Regions from separate parts of the Bacillus vallismortis genome, predicted to be linked through region 2. Evidence: riboswitches for the same ligand, from Rfam matches in the RefSeq annotation. Region 2 holds a riboswitch; the other holds the start of a gene.
What was found. Region 2 has a riboswitch for S-adenosylmethionine ahead of mtnK (S-methyl-5-thioribose kinase). Riboswitches for the same ligand answer to the same signal wherever they lie in the genome.

Region 1 (11,882 bases), 210 kb from region 2:
ACGGAAAGGAGAGATAAAAGCAGTAATCACAATGGTGCCCTGCTGGACAAACAACTTCGCCACCTCTCCGATTCGGCGGATGTTTTCTTTTCGGTCTTCGTCAGAAAAACCAAGATCCTTATTTAAACCGTGCCGAATATTATCTCCGTCCAGAACAATGACTTGATAGCCCTGCTCAAACAGTTCTCTTGCAGCGGCATTGGCAATCGTTGATTTACCTGAACCGCTTAATCCTGTCAGCCAGAGAATGGAGCTTTTGTGCTTGTTTTTTTGTTGGTACTCTTCTTTTGTAATAGAGGCTTCATGCCATACGATATCGCGATTTGTCACTGCCAGTCCCCCTTAAAATACGCCTGCTTCTTCTTTTTTCTTCATTCCTCTGATCAATACTTCTACGACTTCTGCGCGGCTGAATTCAGCAGGCGGCAGCACACCGTCTCTCAACATGCCTCTCACCTTAGTGCCTGATAAAATGACGTGATGCTCTCTGCCGTGAGGGCAAGTTTTCGCTGTTCCCATATTTCCGCATTTTTTGCAGAAGAAGCTGTGCTCGAATTTTAGCGGTGTAATCCCGAGTTCTTCAGGTTTAAATGTGTCAAACAGCTCCTGCGCCTCATATGTTCCGTAATAATCGCCTACACCAGCATGGTCGCGCCCGACGATGAAATGCGTGCAGCCGTAGTTCTTTCTGACAAGCGCGTGGAAAATCGCTTCTCTCGGCCCTGCATAACGCATCGCTGCTAAGAAGACACCAAGGAACACGCGATCTTTCGGATAATAATTGTCAAGAAGCACTTGGTAGCTTTCCATCCGCACGTCAGCTGGGATGTCATCAGATTTCGTTTCACCTACCAGCGGGTTTAAAAACAAACCGTCTACTGTTTCAAGAGCGGTTTTTTGAATGTATTCATGTGCTCTGTGAACAGGATTTCTTGTTTGGAAACCGACAATTGTATTCCAGCCATTTTCTGCAAACTGGCGTCTAGTTTCTGCCGGTTCGAACGTAAATTCAGGGAACTGTTTTGAAGCTTTTTTAATCAATGTGATCGGTCCGCCCACATATGTATCGCCGCGGCTGAACAGCTTTTTAACACCCGGGTGTTTCTGATCGTCTGTTTTGTACACATTGACTGCTTCTTTTTGTTTGTCAGGCACGTACAGGTCTTCAATTTGTACCACGCCGTATGTTTCTCCTTCATACGTTAACTTTACCGTTTCACCGACTGACAGATCAGCTGCTTTTTGAGCGCTGACCGGGAGCGTGATCGGGAGAGACCAGACAACACCGGAAGAAAGTCGCATGTTTTCAACAACAGATACGTAATCTTCTTCATTAAAGAAGCCTTCGATCGGGCTGTACCCGCCGATTCCAATTAACTCTAAATCTGCAAAAGATATCAAATCAAGTTCAATTTCTTTTTGAATGCTGCTTATATCATATGATTCATCTACTCTGTTTACTAATGTTCCTCCGTGAGGTGCTAAGCTCATAATATCCACTTCCTCCTAGTTAACATATAAAAAAACTCAGATTAATAATCAGATTCCCCCGCCTTGTTCATGGACAGATCGCCTCTCTTTACGTATGGCCTTCGTCAGGCTGACGGCACCCACCGTCGCTAAGAGCACGCTTACCATGATAAAGATTGCATAATAATCCGCTTTTAAAAACAAGGATACGAGCATATAAGAAATCGATAAAGATAAAAACGGCGATACAATCCATACCTTCAGCATCGTTTGAACAACTTGTTTATGGAACACATTCGGACCGTTTTTTGCCATGCCTATTCCGATAATAGACGATGACGTGACTTGAGCCAAAGGCACCGGCATCCCAAATACAGAACTGATGATCACCAGTCCCGCTCCTGTACTGGATAAGAGAATGCCCTCTCCTTTTGAAAATCTCGTAATTTTCTTCCCGTTTGTTTCTAATACCCGCCGGCCTAATAACAGCGCGCCAAGTGCAACAAAAACCCCTCCGTACCAGGTTCCTTTCGCGACATCCAGCACACCGGCCGCAACTAACGGGCCAACGGCATTCGCCACGTTGTTCATGCCAGCAGAGAACGCTTCGAAAAATCCGGCACCTAACAACGCAATGCCAAGGATTTTTTGCTTTTTAGACGATTTCAATTCAATCTTAAAATAACGAAACAGCTTATACACGAAATATGTGAAACCGAAAGCGAACAGCGGGACAAAAATCCAAAACGACACAATGACCAGAAGGCTGTTCACAAACAATACCTTGTAAGCCACTCCCACGCCGACAACAGCGCCGACCGTTACTTCACTTGTCGACAAAGGAATGCCGAGCAGGTTAGCTGTAAAGAGTGACAGCGCAGCGGCTCCAATAATAATGCAAACAACCGTCAGTGTAATGGTCTGCTCAGGGATAATCCCAGAGCTGATGGTTTTTACAACCTCGCCCCCGCCAATGACCGCTCCAGCGAGCACACCGACTGCGCACAGAATTAAAGCGTATGTTTTCTCTTTGATGGCTCCAGAGCCGTAAGCAACTCCCATCGAAGCTGCAGCGCCGCTTGCACCAATATTCATCGCGAAAAACAAGCTAAATAAAATAGCGGCTAATTCCATTTTACAGCTCCTTATTCATGCAGTCCGCATTCTGTTTTCGCCATACCATTCCATCTTCCTGAGCGTAAATCCTCTGCAGTAAAAGCTGGAGCGGTACAAGGCGCGCAGCCAATACTTGGATATCCTTGGTCATGAAGCGGATTGTAGTCCAGCTCATTCCGGGATGTGTATCTCCAAATGTCTTTCCAAGTCCAGTGGATAAGCGGACATACTTTTACTGATTTGAATTTTTCATCTTTGTTTAAGAAATTCGTATTGGCACGACTCGGCCCTTGATCACGGCGCAGACCGGAAAGCCAGGCCGGATGTCCCGAAAGCGCCTCTCTTAAAGGAACGATCTTTCTGAGATAGCAGCATTGATTCGGTTCTCTCTCCCACAGTTTGTCGCCATATTCACCAGCTTGCTCCTCAAGCGTGAGATCTGGTTTTTTCAGGATGATATGAAGACCCGGGCAACGCTCTTTCACTCGTTCAATCGTTTCATAGGTTTCTTTAAAATGAAGTCCTGTATCAAGAAACACAATCTCTGCGTCTTTTTTCACTTTATAAATTAAATCAATCAGAACGATTCCCTCAATTCCGAAACTGCAGGCATAAACAAGCTGATTGCCGTAATGGCCGTATGCCCACTTTAAAACTGACAGCGCTCCTTTATAAGGATCGTCTTCCGGAAATGTAATCGTTGGCTCTTCCCAATTATCGTACGTTAACATTTCTTCTTTCCTCCTTTCGGAGACAAACAGTCGCTTTCTGCTGATTGCCTTTTTCCAATTGTAATGTCATGCGCGGCTGCGGTGATTGCCGCCATCCCTTCTTCCTCTTAAAATAAAAAACTTTCGATCCGGCGGAAAGAAAGACAAGAACAGCATGCAGCCCTTATCTTTCAAAATGGATTTCATTTTGCTGGAAGTAGCACCTTACAAACTGTGCAGGTTGCCGGGCTTCATAGGTCCAGTCCCTCAGCCGCTCTTGATAAGTTTTTAGATTTGTAGTAAATTTTAGCACAATTCTAACATAAGTCAACCCGACTTTTTTTATAGGATTAATAAAAAAACAGACCTCGGGGCCTGTTTTCAACTGCATCAAGGCTTTGAGGCCTCTGTGCATCTGCGAAATTTATTTGTTATTTTTTAAACCAATCTTTTGACTCGGGATTTCGTTTCCACGTTTTCAGCTTTTCTAAATCCCCTGAATGAATATTTCCGTTTTCAAGCGCGACCTGTGTGAGCGCATCATAATCAGTTAAAGAGTAGTATGGCAGTTCTGCCTTCTCAAACGCTTCCTGCGCTTGAGAAAGCCCGTACGTAAAGATTGAGACGACACCAAGCACTTCACAGCCAGCCGCTTGTAAAGCTGCCGCAGCTTCAAGCACGCTGCCTCCTGTAGAGATTAAGTCTTCAATGACGACCGTTTTTTGCCCCTTTTGCACGGCTCCCTCAATCTGATTGCCTTTTCCGTGCGCTTTCGGCTTGCTTCTCACATAACACATCGGAAGGTTCAAACGGTCAGCCGCCAGAGCAGCATGAGGAATACCGGCTGTCGCTGTACCCGCAATCATTTCAGCTTCAGGAAAATGCTCTTCGACAAGCTTGTGGATGCCTGAGGCCACATCATTTCTGACTTCCGGGAAAGATAGCGTAAGGCGGTTGTCACAGTAAATTGGCGATAAAATGCCGCTTGCCCATGTAAATGGCTCGTTCGGGCGTAAAAATACAGCTTGAATGTCTAATAAATGTTTTGCGATGGTTTGCTTCATGACTTGAATCCCTCCCATTCGAGTTTGACAGCTTCATAGGCTTTTACTGGGTTTTTCGCTTTTGTAATCGAGCGTCCTACTACAATTGCGGATGACCCTTTCTCTCTTGCAATTGCAGGTGTCGCTACGCGGATTTGGTCATTCGCAGCGTCTTCTGACAGCCTGATCCCTGGAGTGACAGTCAGAAATGAAGACGGCACCGCTTGGTAAATGGCTTTTGCTTCATGAACAGAGCAGACCACTCCATCCAATCCGCTTTCTTCTGTTAGTTTGCTGTAGTGGACGACCGTGTCAATCAAAGGCTTTTCGATCAGCAGTTCATCTTTCATGATTTGTTCAGATGTGCTTGTCAGCTGGGTTACCGCGATAAGGGAAGGGCGTTTTTTCCCGGATGGCGTCCCTTCTTCTAAGCCTTCCAGAGCTGCTTGCATCATTTTTTTGCCTCCGGCCGCATGAACATTGACGAGGTCTACCCCAAGAGCGGCTAAGCGCTTCATCGCTTTGTGCACAGTGGTCGGGATGTCATGAAGCTTTAAATCTAAAAACAGCTCGCACTCTCTTTCTTTTAGTTGTTTAACAATCGACGGCCCTTCTTGATAAAAAAGCTCCATTCCAACCTTTACAAATAACGGTTTTTGCTGAAAAGGCGCTAAGAACGCAAGTGTTTCTTCAGCTGATGCAAAATCAAGCGCGATGATGGGCAGGTCGTTTTTCATGGTTCCAGCTCCTTCCGATACATTCTTCAATTGATTCATAGCCGTATTGGCGCAATACAGATGGCAGCTGTTCAATCATGTCCGGGCATGCAAAAGGATTCACAAAGTTTGCCGTTCCGACAGCGACCGCGCTTGCTCCTGCGAGAAGAAACTCCAGTGCATCTTCTGCCGTCTGCACGCCTCCCATTCCGATAATCGGGATGTTGACAGCCTGGCTGACTTCATACACCATGCGAATGGCAACCGGCTTCACAGCAGGTCCGGAGAGCCCGCCTGTTTGATTCGCTAATATCGGCTTGCCTGATGTTAAATCAAGCCTCATGCCGATTAGTGTGTTAATCATCGTAAGACCGTCCGCTCCCGCCTCTTCGATCGCTGATGCAATTTCTGTGATATTTGCCACATTCGGAGAAAGCTTCACATAAACGGGCACATCTGAAACCTCTTTAACCGCTTTTGTCAAATCGGCAGCCATTTCCGGGTTCGTGCCAAAAGCGATTCCGCCTGTTTTCACATTCGGGCAGGAAATGTTCAACTCAAGTGCATGAACGTTGGGCGCTTTACCGATATTCGCCGCGACCTGTACATAATCCTCGACTTTGGAACCTGCGACATTGGCGATGATCGGCGTATCAAACTGCTCAAGCCATGGCAGCTCATTTTGCAAAACGCTTTCCAGCCCCGGGTTTTGCAGACCGATCGCATTGAGCATTCCAGCGCCAGTCTCGGCTACCCTTGGGGTCGGATTCCCGAAGCGAGGCTCCTTTGTCGTCGCTTTGATCATAATGGCTCCGAGACAAGATAAATCATAAAAACGCGCAAACTCTTTTCCAAAACCGAAGCAGCCTGATGCAGGAATGATCGGATTTTTCAAATCAAGTCCCGGCAATTTCACCTCTAGCATTACAGCGCCACCTCCTGAGCTTTAAATACAGGTCCGTCGAGACATACTTTTACGTAGGATGTCTCACTTTCGTTTGTGTGGCACACACACGCGAAGCATGCCCCAATACCGCAACCCATTCGTTCCTCCATGGACAGGTAAACTTCTTTATGGGCATAATCCTGCTTTAACGCCTTCAGCATCGGTGTCGGCCCGCAACTAAGAAGAATATCAAACTCTAAGTTTTTCTGTTTTATCACATCTGTGACAAATCCGGTCTCCCCATAGCTTCCGTCAGCTGTTGCGACATATGTGTCCCCGTATTGCCGGCACTCTTCTTCGTAAAAAATATCCTTTGCCGATTGGAATCCTAACACGTGTATGACCTTTATCCCTTTTTCGTGCAAGCGTTTCGACAGCTCTTGGAGAGGCGGCACACCTACACCGCCTCCCACCAGCAAAGCCGTCTTTCCGGGTTGGACTTCATTGACAGGAAAGCCATTTCCCAATGGTCCGAGGACATCCACAAGTTCCCCTCGTTGCTTCAGAGATAAGAGTCTTGTCCCTTCCCCATCTACTCGATAAATGATGGTGACTTCATTTTTTTCAAAGTTGACGTCGGCGATGCTGATTGGCCTTCGCAAAAGAGGCGTAACCGCTTCGCTCACTTTAAGATGGAGGAACTGCCCCGGGGTTGTAAACCCTTGGACAAGTTCCCCTTTCAGAACCATTTGATACACCCGGTCTGCAATTTGCTGGTTAGAACATACTGTCAAATACGCTTTTTTCATATTGTGACTGCCGCCTCCTGATTTGTGTTGACTGCCGGCATTTGATCAGCACGGAATGTCATGCTTTCAAGCACTCGCAATATCGCTTCTGCCGTATCTAATGACGTCAAGCAGGCAACACCGTTTTCTACTGATTCACGTCTGATTCTAAATCCGTCTCTTGCCGGCTGCTTTCCTTTTGTCAGCGTATTGATGACAAACTGCGCTTCTCCGTTTCTGATCACATCAAGCAAGTTCGGGCCGTCCTGGCCGATTTTTCCGACGACCTTCGCTGGAATGGAGGCTTCTTTCAGATAACCTGCCGTTCCTTCCGTCGCTAAAATGTTGTAGCCGATCGCATGAAACCTCTTAGCGACAGCAAGCCCTTCTTCTTTGTCCTTATCAGCCACTGTTAAAAGCACGGAACCGTAGTTAGGGATTTGAATGCCTGAAGCAATCAACGCTTTATAGAGCGCTTTTTCAAGGGTGGAATCTTTCCCCATGACCTCACCAGTTGATTTCATTTCAGGGCCTAGCGTAATGTCCACTCTTCTCAGCTTAGCGAAGGAGAAGACCGGTGCTTTTACAAACACCCCTTGCTGTTCAGGCTGAAGGCCCTCGGCGTAGCCGAACGCAGCCAGTTTTTGGCCGAGAATGACTTTTGTGGCGAGGTTCGCCATTGGGATACCCGTAATTTTACTTAAGAACGGTACGGTTCTGCTTGATCTTGGATTGACTTCAAGCACGTACACTTCGCCTTGTGATAACACGAATTGGATATTGAGCAACCCGACAATGTTCAGCCCTTTGGCTAATGCGATCGTGTATTGTTCAATTTTTTTCTGAATGTCTTCTGTGAGAGACTGAGGCGGATAAACCGCGATTGAGTCTCCGGAGTGAACGCCCGCCCGTTCAATGTGCTCCATAATTCCCGGAATGACAACTGTTTCACCGTCAGATACTGCATCCACTTCAATTTCTTTCCCGGTTAAATATCTGTCAATTAATACAGGGTGCTGCGGATTGATTTTGACTGCGTTTTTCATGTAATGAAGCAGCTCTTCCTCATGATACACAATCTCCATCGCCCGGCCGCCAAGTACATAGGAAGGGCGCACCAATACCGGATAGCCGATGTTACTCGCGATGCTGACCGCCTGCTCAACTGATGTCGCTGTTTTGCCAAGCGGCTGCGGAACACCAAGAGCTCCAAGCGCTTGTTCAAATTTATCCCGGTCTTCCGCACGGTCTAAATCTTCTAATGAAGTCCCAAGGATGTTGACTCCGCGTGCAGAAAGCTCGTCTGCCAGGTTAATGGCAGTTTGTCCGCCAAACTGTACGACAACCCCCATTGGCTGTTCGAGATCAATGATGTGCATGACATCTTCAATCGTAAGCGGTTCAAAATACAGCTTGTCTGAGATGCTGAAGTCTGTTGAAACGGTTTCCGGGTTGTTATTGACAATAATGGCTTCATAGCCTGCCTGTTTAATCGCCCACACAGAGTGAACAGTTGCGTAGTCAAACTCAACACCCTGACCGATTCGAATCGGACCGGAACCAAGCACGATCACACTTTTCTTTTCTGTAACGACAGATTCATTTTCCTCTTCGTATGTGCTGTAAAAGTATGGCGTTTCTGATTCAAATTCCGCAGCACACGTATCTACCATTTTGAATACCGGCGCAATTTCCGCTTGCTTTCTTAAGCTATAAAGCTCCGATTCTTTCATTTTCCACTCACGGCTGATGTACTGATCAGAGAATCCGAGTTCTTTTGCCTGTCTCAACACATCCTTATCGCCCGCTTTTGCCTTCAGTTCTTTTTCAAACTGTACGATTCCGAACAGCTTATGCAGGAAGAAAACATCGATTGTGGAAAATTCATGGAGATCTTCTACCGTGTAGCCTCTTCTGTACGCTTCAGCTAAGTAGAATAAGCGTTCATCACCGGCCTTTTTAATTCGTTTTTCAAGAAGCTCATCTGAAATGTCAGCAGCGTCTTTCAATTCAAGATGATACACATCCGCTTCCAGTGAACGCACAGCCTTCAGCAGTGACTCTTCGAGCGTGCGGCCGATCGCCATGACCTCTCCTGTCGCTTTCATTTGCGTGCCGAGCTTTCTGTTTGCTGATTCAAACTTATCAAACGGCCAGCGCGGAATTTTGGAGACGACATAGTCAAGAGCCGGTTCAAATGCTGCATATGTTTTTCCTGTTACCGGATTCATCATTTCATCTAACGAAAGGCCGACGGCAATTTTAGCAGCAAGCTTCGCAATCGGATATCCCGTCGCTTTTGACGCAAGAGCGGATGAACGGCTGACACGCGGGTTTACCTCAATAATATAGTATTGGAAGCTGTCTGGATCTAAAGCGAGCTGTACGTTACACCCGCCTTCAATTCCAAGCGCGCGAATGAGTTTTAATGATACATTCCGCAAGAGCTGATATTCGCGATCGCTGAGCGTTTGGCTCGGCGCGACAACAATGCTGTCGCCAGTATGGATTCCGACCGGATCAATATTTTCCATATTACAAACGACAATGGCGTGGTCTTGGCTGTCTCTCATGACTTCATATTCGATTTCTTTATAGCCGGCGATGCTTTTTTCAAGCAGACATTGGTGAACCGGGCTTAATTTTAAGCCGTTCTCAACAATTTCTTTCAGCTCAGTTTCATTCGAGCAGATGCCGCCGCCTGTTCCGCCTAATGTATATGCCGGGCGGACAATGACAGGGAATCCAATTTGGCTGACGAAGGCTTCTGCTTCTTCCAGGGAGTGGATGATCTCACTTTCAGGCACCGGTTCATTCAGCTCATTCATCAGTGTTCTAAACAAGTCGCGGTCTTCAGCCTGCTGAATCGCAGACAGCTTCGTTCCAAGCACTTCGACGCCGCACTCTTCCAGCACGCCTCTTTCAGAAAGCTCAACCGCAAGATTCAAGCCGGTTTGGCCTCCAAGAGTAGGAAGAATCGCATCCGGTCGCTCTTTTCTGATGATTCGCGTCAGGAATTCAGGAGTGAGCGGTTCGATGTAAACCTTGTCAGCCATTTCTGTATCTGTCATGATCGTGGCAGGGTTTGAGTTGACAAGGATGACTTCATAGCCTTCTTCTTTCAACGCAAGGCAGGCTTGCGTTCCCGCATAGTCAAATTCTGCTGCTTGGCCGATGATGATCGGTCCAGACCCGATTACTAAAATTTTGTTAATGTCTACACGTTTTGGCATACCGCTTCCCCTTCTTTCTCTGTTGTTTCGATCATTTCGATGAATCTGTCAAATAGATGGTTGGCATCCTCAGGGCCTGGCGAAGCTTCGGGATGATATTGAACCGTAAATGCCGGTAATGTTTTATGCTTGAGCCCCTCAATCGTATCGTCGTTAATTGCGATATGTGTCACTTCCAGCTCTGTTTCGCTGATGGATGACACTGTATAGCCATGGTTTTGGGATGTTAAAGCTACTTTTCCGGTGGCCAGCTCTTTTACCGGATGGTTTGAGCCCCTGTGGCCGAATTTCATTTTTTCAGTATTCGCTCCGCACGCCAGCGCAAATAACTGGTGGCCGAGGCATATTCCGAATAATGGCACTTTTCCGAGAATACCTTTGATCATTTCAATCGCTTCAGGCACATCTTTCGGATCTCCAGGTCCATTAGAAAGCATGATGCCGTCCGGTTTCAGCTGAAGCACTTCTTCCGCTGTAATGTTGTAAGGCACAACAATAACGTCGCATTTCCGTTTGTTCAGCTCTCTAAGAATGCCGTGCTTCATGCCGAAGTCAACCAAGACGATACGCTTGCCTCTTCCCGGGCTCGGATATGCTGTTTTGGCTGATACTTGGGATACTTGATGTCTCGGGAGTTCAGTTTCAGTGAGCCTTTTCAGCACTGCTTCTATATCTTCATCTGGTGCAGCGAATGTTCCTTTCAGCGCGCCTGATGTGCGGATCATTCTTGTCAGTTTTCTTGTATCAATCCCCTGCAGTCCTGGAATGTTTTTCATTTTTAAATATTCGTCTAAAGTGTATGCGGAACGCCAGTTTGAAGGCAGTTCACACAATTCTTTGACGACCAGCCCTTTTACAAAAGGGGTAATGGATTCAAAATCATCACGGTTAATGCCGTAATTCCCAATAAGCGGATACGTTAATGTTACGATCTGCCCGCAGTAAGAAGGATCAGATAAAATTTCCTGATAACCTGTCATTCCCGTGTTAAAAACGACTTCTCCCATGCTGTGTTCTAAGCTTCCGAAGGCTTTTCCCTCGAATACCGCTCCGTTTTCCAGTACTAATCGTCTCTTCATTTGACAAGTCTCCCCTCTTCATAAGCAAGCTTCCCTGCCGCAATTGTGGCGACCGGCCAGCCGGTGCAGCTGATGCCGTTGAATGGTGTGTTTTTTCCTTTTGATAAAAATGTCTCTTTGTCGATCGCCGCTTCTTTTTCCAAATCAATTAACGTCATATCGGCAACTTGCCCCGTTTGTAATGTTCCGTATGGGAGACCGAACGCTTCGCATGGTTTGATTGTCATGTAGTCAATCAGCTGTTTCAGCGACCAGCTGCCATTTTTGACAAAGTGTGTGTAAAGAAGCGGGAATGCTGTTTCTAAACCGACAATTCCGAATGGCGCCAGCTTCATTTCTGTGTTTTTCTCTTCTTCTGTATGCGGCGCATGATCTGTTGCGATAAAATCAATTGTTCCATCTAAAAGACCCTCGATTAAAGCAGCTCTGTCTTCTGCGCTGCGAAGCGGAGGATTCATTTTATAATTTGTGTCAAGTCCTGGAATGTCCTCATCACAAAGGAGCAAATGATGCGGTGACACTTCTGCTGTCACTTTGATTCCCGCTTTTTTCGCATCACGCACGACCCTGACAGACTCTTTTGTGCTGATATGGCATACATGGTAATGGCAGCCTGCCGCCTCAGCCAGCAACACATCGCGGGCAATATGAACCGATTCACACACAGAAGGAATGCCGTTGAGCCCGTTTGCTTTTGAGAATGTTCCCTCATGCACACTTCCTCCGTAAATTAAGGAGTTGTCTTCGCAATGTGCAACAATCGCTTTGTCGATCGCAGCTGCCCGTTTCATCGCTTCATACATCATTCCTGCTGTCTGTATACCGACGCCGTCATCTGTAA
Region 2 (11,882 bases):
TCAAAGTCATAAATGGATTTTAAATCACGTACAATTAAAAGTATGACAGCCTGTTCAACCGAATATTTTTTGCCCAGCTCAGGATGTCCGATCAAATCTTTGAAATCACGCTTTACCCAGTTTTGGATTGCGGTTGACTTTAATGAAGTCAGCTCGCATAAGTTGCCAAGTTCTACAATTTCGTTTGTAGAGAGCCCGTATTCTTTCTTTTGTTTTTTTCGTTCATATCTTGAAAGAAATTCAGGAATTTCAAGATGATTGGCAGCTTTATTTGCTGACATGTTCGCTGATTGGACGACTATGTCAAGCGGGCTTATTTCTCCCTGTCCTTTTAGGGAATACAGCAGCCGCACCATATCGGTTCGAGTGAGTTTGAAAATGTTCATTGTTCACCTCTTCAAAACAATTTGACGCGAAGATAAAGTCTATGTATGAATTCAAATGGAAGCGTCAGCAATACATTAACATCATACGTCTAATTCCTTGCATTTTCAAACAGATGTTTTATAATTTAAATATACAGGTTCTTTTGAACTTAAAATAACGGAGGTTATTATGGCGAAACGAATTTTTCTGTTTATTTTAACAAATATTTTGGTGCTTACCACAATCGGGATCGTTTTATCTGTTTTAAGCTCGGTTACCGGAGTCGGGACGTACTTTACCGCTGATGGCGGTATCAATCCTATTGCGCTCCTTGTGTTCAGTTTAGTCGTTGGTTTTGTCGGCTCCTTTACGTCTCTTGCGATGTCCAGATGGATGGCAAAGACGATGATGGGCGTCAAAGTGCTGAATCCGGAAAAACACACGCTCAGTTACGAAGAACAGCAATTGGTTGATCGTGTTCATCGGTTAAGCCGTTCTGCCGGTTTAACGAAAATGCCGGAGGTCGGCATTTACCGGTCGCCTGAAGTGAACGCATTTGCGACTGGACCGTCAAAACGCCGTTCTCTTGTGGCAGTGTCGTCAGGGCTGCTGGAGCAAATGGATGATGCCGCGGTTGAAGGTGTGCTTGCCCACGAGGTCGCGCATATCGCTAACGGTGATATGGTAACGATGACGCTTTTACAAGGTATCGTCAATACCTTTGTCGTCTTTTTATCCCGTATCGCAGCATGGATTGCAAGCCGTTTTGTCAAGGAAGACCTTGCGCCGATCGTTCATTTTATTGCAGTGATTGTCTTTCAGATTGTCTTTTCCATTCTCGGCAGCCTTGTTGTGTTTGCGTACTCACGCCATCGTGAATTCCACGCTGACAGAGGAGGAGCCGATCTGGCGGGCAAGGATAAAATGATTCACGCGCTGCGTACGCTTCAGAGCTATTCTTCCCGCATTAAGGAAGACGATCAGGCAGCTGTTCAAACATTAAAAATTAATGGTAAGAAGCACTCTTCGCTTTTCTCTACTCACCCTGATTTGGATGAGCGAATCAGACGGTTAGAAGCTAAATAAAACAAACATCTTGTTCCTCTGAGAGAACCTCTCAGAGGTTTTTTATTTTATCCTTTGACTAAAATGATAAAAAAATAAGCAAGTTAAGAAAATGTTGCGTAAAAGCCTTTAAAAATGTGTCCAATATCTTTAGAATAATTACCGTACTTAAAAAGAGAGGCAGAAGGATTTTACATGAAATTAAAGTTTGGAAAATTGATACAGGCATTGTCGCCGGCCCAGCTGATCGCTGTTTATTACTTTCTAGCGGTGACGGTTGCAGTTATTTTATTGAGCCTTCCTGTAGCCCATAAACAAGGGGCAGAGTGGTCTTTTATCGACGCTCTGTTTACAGCAGTGAGCGCCGTAAGTGTCACCGGGCTTTCTGTTGTGAATACCGCTGATACATTTAGCTCAACAGGAATTGTTATTCTTGCGTTTGTTCTGCAGTTTGGCGGAATTGGCATTATGACATTAGGCACTTCTGTTTGGCTGTTAATGGGCAAAAGAATAGGATTAAAAGAACGGAAATTAATGATGATCGATCAAAATCAATCACAATTTTCTGGGATCGTAAATCTCATGAAACAGATTCTCTTTCTCATATTATGGATTGAGTTCTTTGGCGCGATCATTCTTGGGACATATTTTTTAACCTACTACGATTCCATTCAAGATGCTTACTTGCATGGTTTTTTTGCCAGTGTCAGTGCAACCACAAATGCTGGTTTCGATATAACAGGCAGCTCTCTAATTCCATATCGGCATGATTATTTTGTGCAATTTATTACACTGTTATTGATCGTTTTCGGAGCCATCGGTTTCCCCGTTTTAGTGGAAGTGAAAGACTTTTTGTTTTCAAAAAACCGAAGATATCCGTTTAGCTTATTTACAAAAATTACAACTAGCATGTTTGGCGCGCTTGTTTTGTTTGGTTCTATAGGAATCTATGTGCTTGAAGCAAATCATTTGTTTGCCGGTAAATCGTGGCATGATATTTTATTCCTTTCTCTATTTCAATCAACGACAACAAGGAGCGGAGGGCTGGCCACGATTGATATCAGCCAGCTGTCTGACCCCACTCTGCTGTTTATGAGTGCGCTGATGTTTATCGGAGCGTCGCCAAGTTCAGTAGGGGGAGGCATACGGACAACGACTTTTGCCCTGACTCTTCTGGCGCTGTTTCATTTTGCCCGCGGCAATAAGTCAGTAAAGGTATTCAAACGGGAACTGCATCCTGCTGATCTCATGAAGTCGCTTGTTGTCGCCATGATGGCGATCCTCCTCGTTTTTGGCGCGACACTCATACTTACGATTACAGAAGAGCATTCATTGCTGGAGATTCTATTTGAAGTGTGCTCAGCGTTCGGTACAACCGGTCTGTCACTTGGAATTACTGCTGATTTGAGCAGCGTTGGAAAATGTGTCATTATGATTTGCATGTTTATCGGGCGAATCGGTATTCTGACCTTCCTGTATTTGATCGGAAGAAAAGAAATTGAAGCGAATTATCATTATCCGAAGGAAAGAGTGATTATCGGATAGAAAAACACCGCATGTTGTGCGGTGTTTTTTAATTGCCAAAAAAAAGATGTGTGCCTCTGTTTCAGTTGGAGAACCTAACATCTACAGGTGGCGGTTTAGCGCTCCTGCATCATTTAACGAAAAAATCTCTAAAAACAGGCAAGGAGGATTCGTATGAAGCGCAAAGCCGAAGTCGATGAAGCCATTAAAAATAACAATACACCTACCGAGAGCATGGACCCGAATTCATTTAAGACCCAGTATCATGACAACCCGAATTTTAGAGGTGCAAACCGCAATTCCAAACAGGGCCGGCAAGGAGGCATGTGATTTTGAAGAAAAACCGCCATAGCAGAGATATGCAAAATCATAAAAAGCCTATGAATAAGCAGGTGCTGGAGGAAGAATTCTCAAGTGAATTAGGGGATTACAATGCCGGGAAAATCATCGAGACACTAGAAATCACAAAGCCTGAAAAGAAAAAAGAGAACAAACAAAAATAAAAAAAGACCTCTTAGGCGGAGGCCCGCTTAAGAGGTGCTTTCCTATTTTAAATAAGCATTTTTGCCCGTTCCTCTGACAAATTGCAATAAGTTGGTCATTCTCAGCTCAATGAATGGCTGAGCCACTGTCTTAACAAAATTGCTGGAGAGGATTGATGTCAAGGCTGCCGTTAAAAGCAAGAGAATCACTAAGCTTTGATAGTCAGCAAGCGAATCCTCAAGCCCGACCTGTCTCAGAGTTTTAATAATGAACCCATGAAGCAAATACACGTAAAAAGTCCGGGTTCCCCATTTCGTAAAGAAAAACCTCTTTTGCGGAACGAGCGCTAAAAAACTGAAGGTTGCCGCAAAGGCGAGTACATACCAGCCGATTCGGGAAAGCCCGCTTGCCAAGGTAACGTCTCCAAACGAAGAATACGGTTTAGAGCCGAACAGAAAAGAATAGTCAAAGTCAATGCCCCAGCAGATGACGAATACGGCGGCAAGCACCCCAAGCGCGATTTGTTTGCCTCGCTTGGACCTCAATAAATCAAAATGATGTTTATTCAAATAAAACCCGACAAGGAACATCGGCAAGAATACAAATGTTCGCGACAGGCTCAGCGTGCTGCTGACAAAGTCTAGATAACCGATCAGCACGGCAATGCCGCAGCTGACAAACAGCGCCCACAGCTTTGAAAGCTTTGAAAAAGGATAAAGCAGCAGGTTCCAAAAAAATAAGCTTACGAGAAACCATAACGACCATTGCGGATCAATCGGATTCACATTTGCTATGCTTTCGTCTTGCATCATGTAATAAAAGACGGAATAGATGATTTGGAAAATCAAATACGGAATAATCAGCTTGACCGCCAGCTTTTTCACATAACCGGCGCGTTTGAAGCCTTTCGCGAAATAACCGGAGACAAGGATAAAAGCAGGCATGTGGAATGTGTAAATGAACTTGTAAAGGTAGAGCATAAAGTTGTTATCATGAATAAAAGAACGAAGAATATGACCGAATACAACAAGGAATATCAATAAGAATTTGGCATTATCAAAATAACTGTCACGCGATTTACTCATAGCATCACCTTCTCTTTCATCAGTCACTAAGAGATTATTCCCTGCTGGTATCTATTTTAAAATAAAAGAGGAAAAACGAATGAAAAAAACAGCTGATTGTTAGGACGATGTAAAGTGGTGGTAAGGAACGTAGAAAATGTCTTCGTTATGTCATCACACTGAAATTTTCTGAAACTTATAGGGCAAATGAAGGAAGTTTCCGCATTTTGTAGAAATATTGAGGGATAGGTTTTGAAGAAGGAGTGTACGCGCATGGAAACTCTTGATGCCCAGACAAATTCAGAGCTGCGGGAAGAACTGAAGCGCCTCAAAGAAGAAAATGCACGGCTGAAAAAGGAATTGAATCAGCATCAAGTGATTGTCAACAATACGCTCGATGCTATTTTTATATGTGATAATGAATTGCGAATCGTTCAGGCCAATGAAGCCACGGAGAGGATGCTTCAAGTTGATTCGGAAGACTTGAAGAATCGCTCCGTTTTGGATTTTTTGTTTTCTATTCCAAAGGATGAGCTGAACCTTGCTGTAAAGAAGTTTTTTAAGAAAGGTTTCCTATGGAAGGAGGTGCCGGTCAGGCTTGATGGCGGAGCGATAAAATACATAGAGTTTCTGGCCAAAAGAGGAATTGGCGAGGATTTCTTTTTTGTTGTCATGAGAGATATATCTTCCAAGAAGATTCTGGAGCGGGAATTCTCTATGAATGAACAGCTGTTTAAGGACTTGTTTGACAGAGCTGTTGACGGAATCGTCCTGTTTGATAAAGATGGCGGTTTTATTGACGCCAATTTGTCCTTCTGTAAAAGTTTTGAAATCAATCAAAATGAGCTGTCTCATTTATCATTATATGAATTCATAGACAGCGGCTCACATAAAGATTTCGATAATACCTGGAAGACGCTCAACCGCAAGGGAAAAGCGAAGGGGGAGCTGCCCGTCAAGCTTCGTTCAGGAGTCCATAAGCTATTTGAATTCACGATTACATCTAACATCATCAGCGGTTTTTATATGTCCATTATGAGGGATATCACAGAGAAGCGGTCTATGGAGCTTCAGCTATTTAAAAGTGAGGAGCGTTTCAGAGAAATATTTGAAAATGCGATGGACGCCATTATCATCTGGTCAAATGACGGAAGAATCGTGAAGGCGAATCAATCCGCCTGTAAAATCTTCGAGCTGCCGATGAATTTGCTGTTGAAACGAAAGCTTTGTGATTTTCTCGTTCATTCGCAGCGCAAATACAGCATAACGAAAAAGAAATACGCAAAATACGGAGAAATTAGAGAAGAGATGCTGTTTCAAATGGGGAACGGCCAGTTTAAAGAACTCGAATTTACGTCAAAGCGAACCATACTCGAAAACCAGCATCTGACGATATTAAGAAATGTCAGCGACAGAAAGCGGATGGAAAAAGAGCTTCGGGAAAGCGAGCTGAAATTCAGAAAAGTGTTCAACGGCTCAATGGATGGCAATGTATTGTTCGACAATCAATACAGGATCATTGACGCCAACCCGTTAGCAAGCAAAATTCTAGGCCTGTCACATGAAGAGATAAAAAAGCACAGCCTGTTAGATATTATCTCTTCGTACGATATAGAAAACCTTGCATCACCGGCAAGACAGATTAATTTTGATGAAATGGACAACGAAATTCCGTTCTTGCTGAGCAGCAGCGATAATAGAAAACTTGAATTCTCATTTAAACGAAATATTATTCAAAACATGAACCTGGCTATCTTTAAAGACGTAACGGAGCGAAAAGAACTGGAGGAACGCCTGCGCAAGTCGGATACCCTTCATGTTGTCGGCGAACTCGCTGCCGGCATCGCTCATGAGATCAGAAATCCGATGACAGCACTTAAAGGCTTTATACAGCTCCTGAAAGGAAGTGTGGCGGGAGACTACGCCCTTTACTTCAACGTGATCACCTCAGAGCTAAAGCGCATCGAATCCATCATCACCGAATTCTTGATTTTAGCCAAGCCCCAGGCCATCATGTATGAAGAAAAACATGTCACCCAAATTATGAGAGACACCGTAGACCTCCTGAACGCGCAAGCCAATCTCAGCAACGTACAAATGCATCTTGATTTAATGGACGACATTCCTCCCATCTACTGTGAACCGAATCAGCTAAAACAAGTATTTATCAATATATTAAAAAATGCCATCGAAGTGATGCCTGACGGCGGAAACATCTCAGTTACGATAAGGACTTTGGATCAAGATCATGTTCTCATTTCCTTAAAAGACGAGGGGGTCGGAATGTCAGAAGATAAAGTAAGGCGCCTAGGTGAACCGTTTTATACGACAAAGGAACGGGGAACTGGACTTGGGCTAATGGTAAGCTATAAAATTATTGAAGAACATCAAGGCGAGATCATGGTAGAAAGCGAAGAAGGCAAGGGCACCGTTTTCCACCTTACACTTCCCGTCAGACAGAATGCTGAAGAAAGAAGGACTGATGAATGAGCTACTATACGACAGCGGAAACGCCTCTCGGGGAACTTATCATTGCCGAGGAGGATGGCCAGATTACCCGTCTATTTCTCAGTCAGGAAGATTGGATGGATTGGAAAGAAACCGTTCAGCACACAGAACACAAGGAAACGCCATGTTTAGCGGAAGCGAAAGCCCAGCTTCATGACTATTTCGCCGGCGAAAGAAAGACATTCTCTTTGCCGCTCAGCCAAAAGGGCACCCCTTTTCAGCAAAAAGTGTGGAAGGCGCTGACGATGATACCATACGGAGAATCGAGAAGCTATGCTGACATTGCCGCTGCGGTCGGCAGCCCGAAAGCGGTGCGCGCCGTCGGACAGGCGAATAAGCGAAATGACCTGCCAATTTTCGTCCCATGCCATAGAGTCATCGGCAAAAACAGCGCGTTAACAGGATACGCCGGGAGCAAAACCGACCTTAAAGCATTTTTGCTGAACATCGAGCAAATCTCCTACAACGAAAAATAAAACATATGGCACGTTCCCTTTTTTTACTGCCCGACATATCATTTTATTAAGTTAAAAAAGTTGGTCTGATGAAAAAGGAGGACAAAGCCATTGAAGCCGAGCCGCTCTGAAAAAATTGCCGGTTTTGCCAAACTGTTTGTGAAACTGCATATCTTATCAAGCGCTCAAAAAGATGAAATCATTCATATCAATAAAAATAAACAAAAAAACCGCTGACTCGGCCCATAATGAGCAAAGTCCAGCGGTTTTTTAGTGAACCTTTTCGCCTTGGAACAGCTGTTCAATTTCTTCTTCATAGTTACCGGTCATAATCCCTTTTTCTGTGATGATTCCTGAAATGAGATGATGCGGTGTAATGTCAAAAGCGGGGTTAAAGACAGGCACATCGGATGGTGCGGTCCGGACTCCGGAAATCTGCCTTACTTCCTCTGGATCCCGTTCCTCTATCGGAATATCAGCGCCGCTTTTCACTTTTGTATCAAATGTAGATAATGGTGCGGCGACAAAAAACGGAATATCAAAGGCATTTGCTAAAATCGCGAGACCGTATGTTCCAATTTTATTTGCCGTATCACCGTTCCCAGCAATTCGATCGGCTCCGACGATGACGGCGGAAATTTGTTTTTCCTTCATCGTATGAGCAGCCATGCTGTCTGTAATCAGAGTGACATCAATGCCCCCTTGCATCAGCTCCCACGCAGTAAGTCGTGAACCTTGAAGGACTGGCCTTGTTTCACAGGCGAAAATATGCAGTCCCAAATCCTTTTGTTTGGCCAAGTAAAATGGAGCGAGCGCCGTTCCGTAGCGGCTTGTCGCTATAGAGCCTGCATTGCAGATCGTCATAATCCGGTCGCCTTTTTTGAAAAGCTGCAGGGCGTTTTGGCCGATCATCCGGCACGTTTCCTCATCCTCGACCTGAATCTGAATCGCTTCATGGACAAGGTTCGTTTTTGCTTCATTTACGGAAATGGCATTTTCGATCGATTGGCTCAGTCTCTCAAGGGCCCAAGATAAATTAATGGCTGTAGGCCGTGAACGGTTTAAATACTGTTTGATGCCATCAAGTTTATGGCGGAATTCCGTGACATCATCTGTTTCAATGTCTTTGGCGGCAAGCGCAAGTCCAAAGGCAGCCGTAATGCCGATGGCGGGAGCGCCTCTTACTTTGAGTGTGACAATGGCGTCAAATACAGCCTCTTTGGTCGTCAGTTCCAAATATTCCGTCACTTCCGGAAGTTTTTGCTGATTTAAAATGAGTATAGCTGTTTCCTTCCATTCAACAGAACGAGGAACAGCAAATGAATGGGTCATGAATGGATCATTCCTTCACAAGTAGCTTGAATAATTCAATAACATCCGTGATCGTTGTGAATTCCGAACGTTTTTCGATAAAGGCTGTGCCGGTTTCAAGCGCCAGCCGTTTTCTGTCGATTCGTTTATCAAACGGCGCGATTGTATCCAGATCAGCCACATGGGAAAGGCCGATCGTCCGGCGTATCAGCTCGCAGCCCGCAAAACCGATCGCCTCTTCAAAAATATGGCTGAACGTATCAGTAAGGTAACCGTCGATTTTCGCGTAAACATCGAGACTGTCTTTCTCCCAAGCTTTAGTGAATGTTTCTTGAAACGTTTCCCAGACCTGCTTGGCATGGTGATATAACGGCTCTCTGTCAGCTCCGTCACGGCTGAGTGCATTCAACAATAAGTTGGCGATAAATTGGCCAATATCAAAGCCGATCGGTCCGTAAAAAGCAAATTCAGGATCAATCACCTTTGTGTTATGTTCGCTGGCGAAAATGCTCCCTGTGTGCAAATCACCATGAATCAGCGTTTCTGCAGATGTTAAAAAAGACTTTTTAAGTTTAGCCGCTTCGATTTTGACGCTGTCATTTCTCCAGAGCTTTTCGACAAAAGGACGAAGCTCTTCTTCAAAATCATTTGTGTCATGGTCAAAGAAAGGGTCTGTAAAAACAAGCCTTTCCGTAATGTCGCACAGCTCCGGATTTGTAAACTGTTTAACAAGCTGTTTTTTTACCTTAGGTTCAAGCGAGTAATCTGAAGAATAGAAAAGGGTCTTGCCTAAAAATTCACCGATGTGCTGTGACAGGTGCGGATAGGTTTCACCTTCAATGAGCCCTTTTCTTGCGATCTTCAAATGAGAAAGATCCTCCATGACGGTAACCGCCATTTCTGTGTCAGAATAAAACACTTTTGGAACGAGATGAGGGACATGCTCGCCTTGGCGGATGAGAGCGCTGCTTTCGATTCTGGCGCGATCGATTGTCAGCGGCCAGCTTTCTCCGACGACTTTTGCATAAGGAACCGCCTGCTTAATAATCAATGCTCTGTCATGTTCTTGATCATAAATATGAAAAACGTAATTTAAGTTGCCGTCGCCGATCTCCTGGCATGTCAGCGTGCTTTTGCTTGGAAATAAGCCAAGCTTCACCGCCAACGCCACAGCGGAGCTTTCATTTAACGTTTCGTATAAAGGTGTTTTTGTGACTGCCATTGTCATAACCTCCAATTATGTAATCTCTTTGATATGTTTGCAGCTGAATGGCCGTAAAAAAGCCTCCTTCTCAGAGAGAAGGAGGCTTAACATTTATGTCCGCCTCTCTTATCTCTCAGATCAGATCTGAAGGAATTAGCACCGTGCCTTAGAGACAAGCGTCTCGGCGCGAACAAGATGCGCCCCATTTCACAATGGAATTACGGTCGGTTGCTGTTGGGGTCAAAAGGCCAAATCCCTCGCCCAACTCTCGATAAGAGAATATATTCACTTGTTAAACAATTCTAATTTATCAGTTGATGAACATAGTAACAGGTGTTTTAGTGAGTTGTCAATCTATTTTTTAATATAAATCTTTTCTGATATCATCGAAAACAGGGATGCTTTCCCGAACTTCAACGCTTTCCTGAAGGTTAATTTCCGCACGCACAACGCCTTCTTCCCGGCCGCCTTCAGCAAGTACACGTCCCCATGGATCAATAATCAGGCTATGCCCGGCAAATTCATGATCTGGATTTGACCCAGTGCAATTGCAGGCAGCGACAAAGCATTGATTTTCGATGGCCCGCGCAATAAGCAGGCTTTTCCAATGATCAAGGCGGGGAAGAGGCCATTCCGCAGAAATAAACAGCACGTTGGCGCCTTTTGTCGTATGTTTTCTGATCCACTCCGGAAAACGGATATCATAACAGATCAATCCTGAGCTTTTGACGCCATCAAGCTCAAAATATCCATCTTCGGAGCCGGCTGATAAATACACATGCTCATCCATCAGCTGAAAAAGATGGGCCTTCCTGTACTCTTTAATGATTTGTCCTTCCTTATCCGCAATGTACATTGTATTATAAACATCGGAATCCTTTCTGACAGCAACCGATCCGGCGACAATATGGACGCCATGTTTTTTTGCTGTTTTCTTCAGCCAGCTCTGAGCAGAACGCCCGTCTTTATCGGCGATCTCATCAAGGTTGGCCAGATCATAGCCGGTCGTCCATAGTTCAGGAAGAACAAGAACATCCGCGTGTTTGCTTTCTTTTTCGATAAAGAATTCAGCCTTTTTGATATTTTCTGAAGGCTTTCCGTATGAAATATCAAATTGCAGGCAAGATATGGTCCATTTCATCTTTTGATCACTCCACATTTTTCTTTACTTTTTTCATTTAACCATATATGATGATGGACTATCATTTCAAGATTTTTTTAGAAGGTGAGAATAGATGAAATTTGAACAGTCTCATGTATTAAAGGAGCTGCCTAAGCAATTCTTCGCTTCTTTGGTGCAAAAAGTGAACCGAAAGCTTGCAGAAGGACATGACGTCATCAATCTCGGACAGGGAAATCCGGATCAGCCGACTCCGGAACATATCGTCGAGGAAATGAAACGAGCCGTTGCTGATCCTGACAATCATAAATACTCGTCTTTTCGCGGCTCATACAGCCTGAAATCAGCAGCGGCGGCATTTTATAAAAGAGAATACGGCATTGACCTTGACCCGGAGACGGAAGTCGCTGTATTATTCGGCGGAAAAGCCGGTCTGGTTGAGCTCCCGCAATGTTTGCTGAATCCCGGAGATACGATTTTAGTTCCGGATCCGGGCTATCCTGATTACTGGTCAGGTGTGGCACTCGCGAAAGCGAAGATGGAAATGATGCCGCTCGTAAAGGACAGGGCGTTTCTGCCTGATTACAGCAAATTCCCCGCTGAAGTGAGAGAACAGGCGAAATTGATGTACTTGAATTATCCGAATAATCCGACTGGAGCTGTTGCTACCTCCGGTTTTTTTGAAGAAACCGTGAGTTTTGCAAAAGAAAACGGGATTTGTGTTGTTCATGATTTTGCTTACGGCGCTGTAGGATTTGACGGCTGTAAGCCGTTAAGCTTCT

Region 1: linked by a shared signal. The riboswitch ahead of BV11031_RS10170 (phosphoadenylyl-sulfate reductase) and the one ahead of mtnK (S-methyl-5-thioribose kinase) in region 2 are both predicted to bind S-adenosylmethionine.

What each region holds. Positions count from the first base shown of each region.
Region 1 is NZ_CP026362.1:1,863,517-1,875,398, forward strand. Features, by position in the region: gene cysC (adenylyl-sulfate kinase) at 1-330, opposite strand, end outside; gene sat (sulfate adenylyltransferase) at 343-1,491, opposite strand; gene cysP (sulfate permease) at 1,540-2,604, opposite strand; gene BV11031_RS10170 (phosphoadenylyl-sulfate reductase) at 2,616-3,317, opposite strand; SAM riboswitch class I at 3,478-3,583, opposite strand; gene pyrE (orotate phosphoribosyltransferase) at 3,728-4,360, opposite strand; gene pyrF (orotidine-5'-phosphate decarboxylase) at 4,357-5,076, opposite strand; gene BV11031_RS10185 (dihydroorotate dehydrogenase) at 5,045-5,980, opposite strand; gene pyrK (dihydroorotate oxidase B electron transfer subunit) at 5,980-6,750, opposite strand; gene carB (carbamoyl-phosphate synthase (glutamine-hydrolyzing) large subunit) at 6,747-9,962, opposite strand; gene BV11031_RS10200 (carbamoyl phosphate synthase small subunit) at 9,947-11,041, opposite strand; gene BV11031_RS10205 (dihydroorotase) at 11,038-11,882, opposite strand, start outside.
Region 2 is NZ_CP026362.1:2,072,316-2,084,197, reverse strand. Features, by position in the region: gene BV11031_RS11285 (DUF1836 domain-containing protein) at 1-386, opposite strand, end outside; gene htpX (protease HtpX) at 556-1,452, shown strand; gene BV11031_RS11275 (TrkH family potassium uptake protein) at 1,627-2,976, shown strand; gene BV11031_RS11270 (hypothetical protein) at 3,130-3,285, shown strand; gene BV11031_RS11265 (hypothetical protein) at 3,288-3,458, shown strand; gene BV11031_RS11260 (acyltransferase family protein) at 3,501-4,523, opposite strand; gene kinE (sporulation two-component system sensor histidine kinase KinE) at 4,776-6,992, shown strand; gene BV11031_RS11250 (methylated-DNA--[protein]-cysteine S-methyltransferase) at 6,989-7,486, shown strand; gene BV11031_RS11245 (hypothetical protein) at 7,577-7,702, shown strand; gene mtnA (S-methyl-5-thioribose-1-phosphate isomerase) at 7,736-8,797, opposite strand; gene mtnK (S-methyl-5-thioribose kinase) at 8,805-9,998, opposite strand; SAM riboswitch class I at 10,104-10,258, opposite strand; gene BV11031_RS11230 (carbon-nitrogen family hydrolase) at 10,342-11,121, opposite strand; gene mtnE (methionine-glutamine aminotransferase) at 11,216-11,882, shown strand, end outside.